4 regions of the Paenibacillus sp. PvR133 genome follow, and region 1 is predicted to be linked to each of the others. Evidence: riboswitches for the same ligand, from Rfam matches in the RefSeq annotation. Region 1 holds a riboswitch; each other region holds the start of a gene.
What was found. Region 1 has a riboswitch for thiamine pyrophosphate ahead of JOE49_RS10395 (ECF transporter S component). Riboswitches for the same ligand answer to the same signal wherever they lie in the genome.
Positions count from the first base shown of each region.

Region 2: it holds a riboswitch for thiamine pyrophosphate, as region 1 does, so the genes downstream of both, thiC (phosphomethylpyrimidine synthase ThiC) here and JOE49_RS10395 (ECF transporter S component) in region 1, are expected to answer to the same signal.
Region 3: it holds a riboswitch for thiamine pyrophosphate, as region 1 does, so the genes downstream of both, JOE49_RS19520 (thiamine phosphate synthase) here and JOE49_RS10395 (ECF transporter S component) in region 1, are expected to answer to the same signal.
Region 4: it holds a riboswitch for thiamine pyrophosphate, as region 1 does, so the genes downstream of both, JOE49_RS07945 (ABC transporter substrate-binding protein) here and JOE49_RS10395 (ECF transporter S component) in region 1, are expected to answer to the same signal.

Region 1 is NZ_JAFIBS010000001.1:2,326,301-2,328,501, forward strand. Features, by position in the region: gene JOE49_RS10385 (polynucleotide kinase-phosphatase) at 1-109, shown strand, start outside; gene JOE49_RS10390 (TatD family hydrolase) at 130-927, shown strand; TPP riboswitch at 972-1,081, shown strand; gene JOE49_RS10395 (ECF transporter S component) at 1,332-1,928, shown strand; gene JOE49_RS10400 (ABC transporter ATP-binding protein) at 1,928-2,201, shown strand, end outside.
Region 2 is NZ_JAFIBS010000001.1:2,133,994-2,136,194, forward strand. Features, by position in the region: gene JOE49_RS09505 (IclR family transcriptional regulator) at 1-716, shown strand, start outside; TPP riboswitch at 872-984, shown strand; gene thiC (phosphomethylpyrimidine synthase ThiC) at 1,172-2,201, shown strand, end outside.
Region 3 is NZ_JAFIBS010000001.1:4,491,910-4,494,110, reverse strand. Features, by position in the region: gene JOE49_RS19525 (ABC-F family ATP-binding cassette domain-containing protein) at 1-827, shown strand, start outside; TPP riboswitch at 921-1,029, shown strand; gene JOE49_RS19520 (thiamine phosphate synthase) at 1,294-1,887, shown strand; gene thiO (glycine oxidase ThiO) at 1,952-2,201, shown strand, end outside.
Region 4 is NZ_JAFIBS010000001.1:1,780,986-1,783,186, forward strand. Features, by position in the region: gene JOE49_RS07945 (ABC transporter substrate-binding protein) at 249-1,292, opposite strand; TPP riboswitch at 1,484-1,593, opposite strand; gene JOE49_RS07950 (pyridoxamine 5'-phosphate oxidase family protein) at 1,864-2,201, shown strand, end outside.

The sequences.
Region 1 (2,201 bases):
TATGGAAGGCGTGGAACGTTTTGTCCGCAAGGATACGGTAGATCGTATTCATGAATGCGTCCTTGCCGCGCTATCTCTGGAATCGGAGCCGATTGATCCGAGATTGTAGTTTGCGAAGGAGGGAATGAGATGGAAAGGGGTACACCGTTAATTGATATTGGCGTGAACTTGATGCACCGTTCGTTTCATGCGGATCGGGAACAGGTGGTAGAGAGAGCCGCAGCTGTAGGGATTTCACCCCTGATTATTACCGGGACCAGTGTCCGCAGCAGTCGGGAGGCTTCTCAGTATGCAGCACGTTATCCGGGCAAGCTGTATGCGACAGCTGGCGTGCATCCCCATGATGCCAAAGACTGCAGCGCAGAGACGGTTCAGCAGCTCCGTCAGCTGGCGAGTCAGCCGCAGGTCGTATCCATAGGGGAATGCGGATTGGACTATAACCGAGATTTTTCGCCGCGTGATGTGCAGCGCCGATGGTTTGGGGAGCAAATCCAACTGGCGGGTGAGCTGAATATGCCGTTATTTTTGCATGAACGAGATGCACATGAGGATTTTGCCGCTATGCTGCGGGAGTATCAAGGGCTTGTCGATAAAGCAGTGGTGCATTGTTTTACAGGCACGGAACAAGAATTGCATACGTATGTAGAGATGGGACTGTATATCGGGATCACCGGCTGGATTTGCGACGAACGGCGTGGCAAACATCTGCGTGAACTGGTCAGAGATATTCCCTTGGACCGTCTGATGATTGAAACGGATGCTCCATTTTTGACCCCGCGTAATTTGCCCGTGAAGCCCAAAGAAGGGCGTAATGAGTCGATGTATCTCGCTCACATTGCTGCTACGATAGCCGAATGTACAGGCCGAAGCATGATGGAGATCGAAATCGCCACGACGGAGACAGCCAAACGTTTCTTCGGATTATAGGATTGTCAAAGCCATAGATGTGGTATATATTATAGTGAATTAAAAAAGCATTGTCGGGAGCTTGAGAAAGTCAGGCTGAGAGGGTGGCCCTTGCCACTGACCGTGAAATCTGATCTGGGTAATGCCAGCGTAGAGAAACCAAGAACACTATACAGGAATGCCGCTTGTTTCGCGGTTGTCGATAGATACAATGTATGTCCTAGCATTTTACCTTGACCCTGACTTTGGCTTGGTATCAGTGTAGTAGCTTAGACTACTGGTTATATAAGGCATATCGACGAATGATGTTTTGTATGGTGCTTCACCTTTTACTGCGCATAAAGCTTGCCTGGAGATTCAGCTCCAGACAAGCTTTTTTTTTATGGCCAAGAGGCCAATTATAAGGATAAGGGGAGCATGCAATAATGAATACTGCTGTAAGAGCGTCCAAAGGGTTGAAGCTGACTGATATTTTGGTCACGATTGTGATCGCTGTTGTGTTCGGGTTAGTCTACAAAATATGGGGACCTGCCTATGATTTGATGAAACCATTCGGTCTACACGCCGAGCAACTGATGTATGGCATGTGGTTTATGGCAGGCACGTTTGCTTATCTCATCATTCGCAAGCCGGGTGTTGCAATTTTGGCAGAGGTGGCAGCGGCAACGGTCAGTGCTTTTTTGGGAAGCGAATGGGGGATGTCCACCTTGTACTATGGCCTGCTGCAAGGCTTGGGAGCGGAGCTGTTTTTTGCGGCTTTTCTGTATCGGAACGCAAACCTGTGGGTTGCTTCGCTAGCTGCGGCCGGGGCGGCTGTCGCTTCTCTCATTTTAGACTTCAGCTACGGGTATATTGATCAGCTTTCGACCTGGAACTATGTTTTGTTTATTGGTTTTCGCATGATTGGCAGCATTGTGATTGCCGGGGTATTCGCGTTCTATCTGGCTAGGGCATTGGAGGTAACCGGAGTCACGCGAAGTTTGAGACCCGCAACGGAACAAGATTATAAGGGGCTGGATTGATGAGCCAGGCAACCGAAGATGTGGTGGCTTCGATCACCCGTCTTCGGTTGAAATTCCCCGGTGAGCAGGAGCTGCTTTTTCACAATATGTCTTTGTCTGTCCGCAAGGGGGAAAAGCTGCTGTTGCTGGGACCGAGTGGATGCGGTAAATCAACGCTGCTCCAAGTGTTAAGCGGTCTGATTCCACGCACGATAGAAGTGCCTATGAAATGCGATGCTGCTGTAATCCCAAGTGTCTCAGGTATTGTATTTCAAGATCCTGATACGCAGTTTT
Region 2 (2,201 bases), 190 kb from region 1:
CTGTAGAGCGTGCACTTGATATATTGCTGTGTTTTACCGCAGATTCGGATCTTGGCCTGACGGAGATTGCCTCCAAAATTGGTCTACATAAAAGCACGGTTCATCGGCTGCTGACTACGTTAGAGGATCGGGGCTTTGTCGTTCGGAATGCCGAAACGGAAAAATATCGACTTGGCTTCCGCATTTGGGAGCTATCCACGCATTTGTCCCAAAGCGACGAGCCGGCGGTGTTGTTACAGCCTGCAATGGAAGGACTACGTGATCGTCTGGGCGAGACGGTCAGCTTGTACTTACGGGACGGCAGCATGCGTATTCGCATACAAGCCGTGCAGAGCAATCAGGCGATCCGCAGGGTTGCGCCTGTAGGTGCGCGTATGCCGCTGGCTGTAGGGGCCTCCAGCAAGGTGCTGGCAGCCTTTATGCCGCCGCAAGAGCTGGAAGCCCTGCTAAGCGGGGATGAATGGCCGTCCTCAGTAGACCCGGAGGTCTATAAAGCCCAGCTGCAGGACATTCGCGAGACGGGCTATGCGACCAGCTATGAAGAACGGGAGCCAGGGGCTGCTGCTGTGGCTGCCCCAATTGTAAACCGGAAGGGACAGGTCACTGCGGCTTTATCTGTATCCGGTCCGGTCAGTCGGCTTGCACCCGAGACGCTACATGACTTTGCTCCGATTTTGATTGAAGCGGCGAAGGAAATGGGACTTATGCTTCCGTAACAAGAATGAGCACAGTTGAAGCAAGCAAAGTGATTTGATGGGGAGCGTCTCCTTAGTAAAGGGAACCTAGAAGGGTTGCCAAAGCCATAAATTTAAAGTAGTCTGGTAAGGATGGCGGGATATCTGTTATAGCCGCCTCATGTGAATAGAAGTATCACAGTTACTGGGGGAGCCTGTAATGCCGGGCTGAGATGGAATCGTGCAAGATTCCGGACCCTTTGCACCTGATCTGGATCATACCAGCGTAGGGAAGTAATCGGCCATTGAAATGTATACGCGGCTGCTGTCTACAGTGGCGCATTGGAATAGGATTATTCCACATGCGTACTGTCTGGATAGCTGCCTCGTTAGATTAGCCGGTTCCCTAGGGAACCGGCTTTTTTGCATAGATCAGCGCCACCCTGGGAATGGTTCCGGATCGGTGTGTCATTTCATCGAAACGGGAGGAATGGACAATGAAGCCGACAGAAGTAGAAGGAACAAAAGGAACAGAATTGAAATCAACAGAAGTAAGATTGGTAGGAACAAAAGAAGTTGAGGTAGAGAAGACAAACGGGGAGCAAGCCAGAGGGGTAACGCCCTTTCCGGGGAGCCGTAAGGTATATATTCAAGGCTCACGGCCGGACATTGCCGTGCCAGAGCGCGAAATTGCTCTTCATCCTACACATACGCCGCAGGGCACGGAGCATCATGAGCCATTGCGTGTGTACGATACGAGCGGTCCCATGACCGACGAAGCCTATCAGGTCGATATCCGTCAGGGCCTGCCTCCATTACGGCGAGCTTGGGCCCTGGAACGGGGCGATGTGGAGGCTTACGAGGGACGCGCCGTCAAGCCGGAGGATAATGGACTGAAACCTGGCTCCAAACGGGAGACAGTGGAATTTCCCGGCGTGACCAACCGTCCGCTTCGTGCTTCGCTAGGACGTGTAGTGACGCAAATGCATTATGCGCGGCAAGGGATCATTACGCCCGAAATGGAATTTGCGGCGATCCGCGAAGGGGTGGAGCCTGAGTTTGTACGGCAGGAGTTGGCGGCTGGACGAGCCATTTTGCCTTCGAATATCAATCACCCGGAAAGTGAGCCAATGGTCATTGGGCGTCATTTTCACGTGAAGATCAATGCGAACATTGGTAATTCTGCGGTTACCTCCTCCATCGAGGAGGAAGTGGAAAAAATGACCTGGGCTGTGCGTTGGGGCTCGGATACAGTTATGGACCTGTCCACAGGCCGTAATATCCATACAACACGTGAATGGATCATTCGGAATTCTCCTGTACCGATTGGGACTGTACCGCTGTATCAGGCACTTGAAAAGGTGAACGGCGAAGCAGAAGCGCTGACGTGGGAGCTGTATCGCGATACGCTGATTGAGCAGGCGGAGCAGGGCGTGGACTATTTTACAATTCATGCGGGTGTATTGCTGAGGTATATACCGATGACGGCGAATAGAATGACGGGAATTGTATCCCGTGGTGGGTCGA
Region 3 (2,201 bases), 2.2 Mb from region 1:
ACTATGAAAAGTTTCTTGAAATGGCGGATCTGAACAAAGCTCAGCATATTGATGCTTATGAGAAGCAACAGGACTTTATTAAGAAACAGGAAGATTTTATTCAGCGTAATAAAGCGCGTGCCTCTACATCAGGCCGAGCAAAGAGCCGTGAAAAGCAACTTGATCGGATCGAACGTATAGATAAGCCTGAAGAAGCTGCGAAGCCAACCTTTCAATTCAAAGAAGCACGTGCAAGCGGAAAGACGGTATTTGAGGGTATTGATTTTGAGATTGGTTATACGCATGCCCTTTTGCCTAAAATGTCCATGACGATTGAACGTGGCGAAAAGATTGCTATTGTTGGCTACAACGGTGTCGGTAAATCGACATTGCTCAAAACCATATTGGGAAAAATACCGCCAATCAGTGGAAAAACCTATCAAGGTGATTTTTTGCAGCCCGCTTATTTTGAGCAGGAAGTAAAGGCGGAGAAAATTACACCGATTGACGATGTGTGGAATGAATTCCCACATTTGAACCAGCATGAAGTACGAGCGCATTTGGCGCGTTGCGGTTTAAAGAATGAGCATATCACGCGTCCGCTATCTGCGCTCAGTGGTGGAGAACAGGCTAAAGTCCGTCTTTGCAAACTGTTAATGCGTGAAAGCAACTGGGTACTGTTCGATGAGCCTACCAACCACTTGGATGTTAAAGCTAAGGATGAGCTGAAACGTGCCTTGAAGGAATACAAAGGGACCGTATTGCTTGTATCTCACGAACCGGACTTTTACGAGGATTGGGTAACCAAAACGTGGAATGTGGAAGAGTGGTCAAGTAAAGTTAACTAACATCAACTAAATCCAATTCTGCATATTTCACACGAAGTGGGGTTTGCAGAATTAGGAAAATATGCTAAGCTATCTTTAGCTTATACAATAAAATAGTCACACTAGGGGAGCCGCCCATGCGGCTGAGACGGAATAAATGGATTTCGGACCCTTTGCACCTGATCTGGGTTATGCCAGCGTAGGGAAGTGAGCACCGTACAAACAAGGCAACACCATCTTATTTTTGTTTGTGCGTGGGACGATACACGTATACGGATATCATGGTCCGTTCGATTATTGGACGTTCGTTAAACCACTTCCTTGGGGAAGTGGTTTTTTTGCGTTTCGTTCATTTTAAGTTGTTCGAGCTTCCGTAGACAATTCACATACAATCCCCTTTCATTTCTGCTGGTAGACGTGGCTGACTAAGCTTAGATCCTTTAGTCCAATGTGAGGTGAAGACAAAATCGAATTACACGCAATTTCGATGGAAAAGGGCACTTTTGCACAAGCAGCCCAAGTGGCTGCTGTGATTTGTCCGTATGTTCATTATGTACACGCACGTTTAAAACAGAATGGTGCCTCTGCATTGCTATCTTTGACTCGCAGCATGGTGGAGCAGGGAGTTCCTTTGCAACAAATTGTAGTAAATGATCGTGTGGATGTAGCTTTACTTACTTTGGTTGGAGCCGTCCAGCTACCAGCTAATGGATTACCTGTAGCGGATGTGAAAAGCCTACTTCCAAAGGGTACACGCTGTGGAGTATCTGTGCATTCCTTGAAGGAGGCGCAGACTGCCGAGCGGGTAGGAGCGGACTATGTACTTTATGGTCACATATATGAGACCCATTGTAAGCCCGGTATTGTACCACGGGGTTTAGCTCAGCTTGAACATATTTGCAGGCTGTCGAACATTCCGGTGATCGCGCTGGGCGGCATACAACCGCACCATATCCCGGAGCTTTATAAGGCTGGAGCATGCGGAATTGCGGTGATGTCTGGTATATGGGAGGCTGAGTCGCCCGTTGCAGCTGCGCTGGAATATAGGCGAATGGCAGATCTTGTAGTTCACGACCTGTAGCGAGAAAACGAGAGTAGAGGCAAGCTGAAAGCAGAATGGTTTATGGAGAGGAGACACGGAACAAATGCCAAAGATACACATAGAGGCAAGAGCGATAGGACACGCTGAATGCTTGGTCATAGGTGGAGGTGTCATCGGCAGTTCCATTGCTTATCATGTGGCCAAGGAGGGAAGAAGTACGATCATGCTGGAACGATTGATCCCGGGTGAGGGAGCCTCAGGAGCAGCGGTTGGAATGCTGGCAGCGGAAAGTGAAGAGTTCACCGACTCTGAGCTGGCACGGTTTGCTCGCATAAGTCGAGACGCATTCCCTG
Region 4 (2,201 bases), 550 kb from region 1:
ACACACAAGCGCACCTACTTAGCGCTTAGATAATATGAAAAGCTAAAGAATAAACCAAGTAGAACGAGAACGAAGTGGGCGGAATGGTGCTGTACAAGCGTTAGCGTTCGCCTTTGTACCCAGATTTCAACCTCTGGATATTTATAAAAGAAATCTGGGTACAGCAGCGATGGGAAGCACCATCCGACTGCGTAGTGGCGCTTTGTTCACTTCTCTAGATCAGTCTTATTTAGCGTTTTAACAAATGATCAACGCTTGGGCAGGAAACCGTTTGTGAAGGCTTTATCGACTTCCAAAGGCTTGCTGAGCAGCTTGCGTTCGTACATCCAGTCCGAATAGTTTTGCCATACCTCCGCTTTTTGCACACCCCATTGCGCGGCATCGTCCTGATAACGCGGGCTTAGCCATTTTTGGCTCGCAAGTACCAGTTTTTTATCCAGCTCCGGTACAGCTTTGCTTAAGATGTCTGCGGCTTCTTCCGGATGAGCGATAGTGTATTCATAGCCTTGTGCGGTAGCGTCCATGAACGCTTTGACCAGCTCGGGATCATTTTTTATTGTCTGTTCGTTGCTCACAATTACAGGTGTATAGTAATCGAGGCTTTTGGAATAATCTTTTACATACAGCATATCCAATGGCTCACCTCGAAGCTGGGCCTCGATTCCGGTCCATGCGTAGAAAATCCAGGCAAAGTCGATATCCCGCTTCACGGCTGTAAAATAGTCTGCATTGCCCATGTTGATGATCTTCACTTTGCTCACGTCGCCTTTGTCTGAATCCATGATGGATTTCATGACCGCTTCTTCTACGGGAGAGCCCCAACCGCCGTATTTTTTACCTTCAAAATCTTTCGGGCTCTTAATTCCACGATCTACCGGGGCTGCGAAGCCTGAGGTATTATGCTGAATCACCGCAGCGATGGATACAAGCGGCACGCCTTGCGTACGAGCCTGTGTGACGCCTTCTTGGTAGCTGATACCAAAAGGTGCAGCATTAGAAGCAACCATTTGATCAGCTCCGCCTGAACCAGGTTGAACAATTTGGACATTCAAACCCGCTTTTTCGTAAAATCCTTTGTCCTTAGCGACATAGAGTCCCGTATGATTCGTATTGGGTGTCCAGTCGAGCACGACTTTAACATCTTTGAGCCCCTTTGCCGGAGTAGACGTTTGAGTGCCGGTAGCGGGAGCCGCTTCTTGGGATGTGGGGGGACTTCCACCGCAAGCGGTCAGGGTCAGGGCCATGAGCCACAGACTGATCAGTCCCAGGCTTAATATTTTCATGCGCTTCATCGTTGTGTTCTCTCCTTTAATTACCCGTTATCCGTCCAATCAGACAGCTTAAGTTCCCCATTTTCTAAAAATAACATCTGCCGGATGCGATCTTTCCAACAACTTAATCTTCAACAAAAAAAGCGCCCCGAGTTTCCGGGACGCTTGCGCTTGTATATACCAAAGTAAGGGATGGTCCTATGTAAAAAAGGCACATCTTGCTTAAGCATTCCTACGCTGGCATTACCCAGATCAGGTTGTAAGGGTCAGTGTCTTGGGACACACTCTCAGCCGGCCGATTCCAGCACCCCTGGCATTGTATGGTTTAATGGGTTCATTTATTCGGGTTTACTACGACGATTATATGCCTTGAATGCGGGTCTGTCCAGCATGAAGGGAGAGGTGACGGTTCATTTGCCGAACGACAGGGTACACTTTTACTGTGAGCTTTGATCTGAAAATGAGCATGAATCAATTCGATTCGATCCGGTCATGTTATTTTCAGAACAGCTACGCAAGTAGGTTCAGATGGGCTGGTGCCCAATGGCGTGGCCGTAGAGAATTCTAATTCGTGAAAAGGAGTTGTTGTACTGTGGGTAAAACGGAAACATTGGATCGCAACCAACTGGAACAAGCCATTGTGAAGGCTTTGGATAACAACAAATTTTGCTCGTTAGGTACGGTAGAGGGTGGCAAACCGAAAGTACGCTATATGGCCCTTTTTAACGATGGAATGAACATTCATCTGGCGACAGATCGCAAAACGCATAAAGTAGAGGAGCTAAAGGACAATCCGAATGCTTATCTGCTGCTGGGTTATGAAGTTGGCGGTACGAAGGAAGTCGTAGAAGTGGAGGCTACCGTCCAGATCACAGCTGATGAGGGGCTGCGCAAACAAGTGTGGAACGATTCCTTGAAGGAATGGTTTTC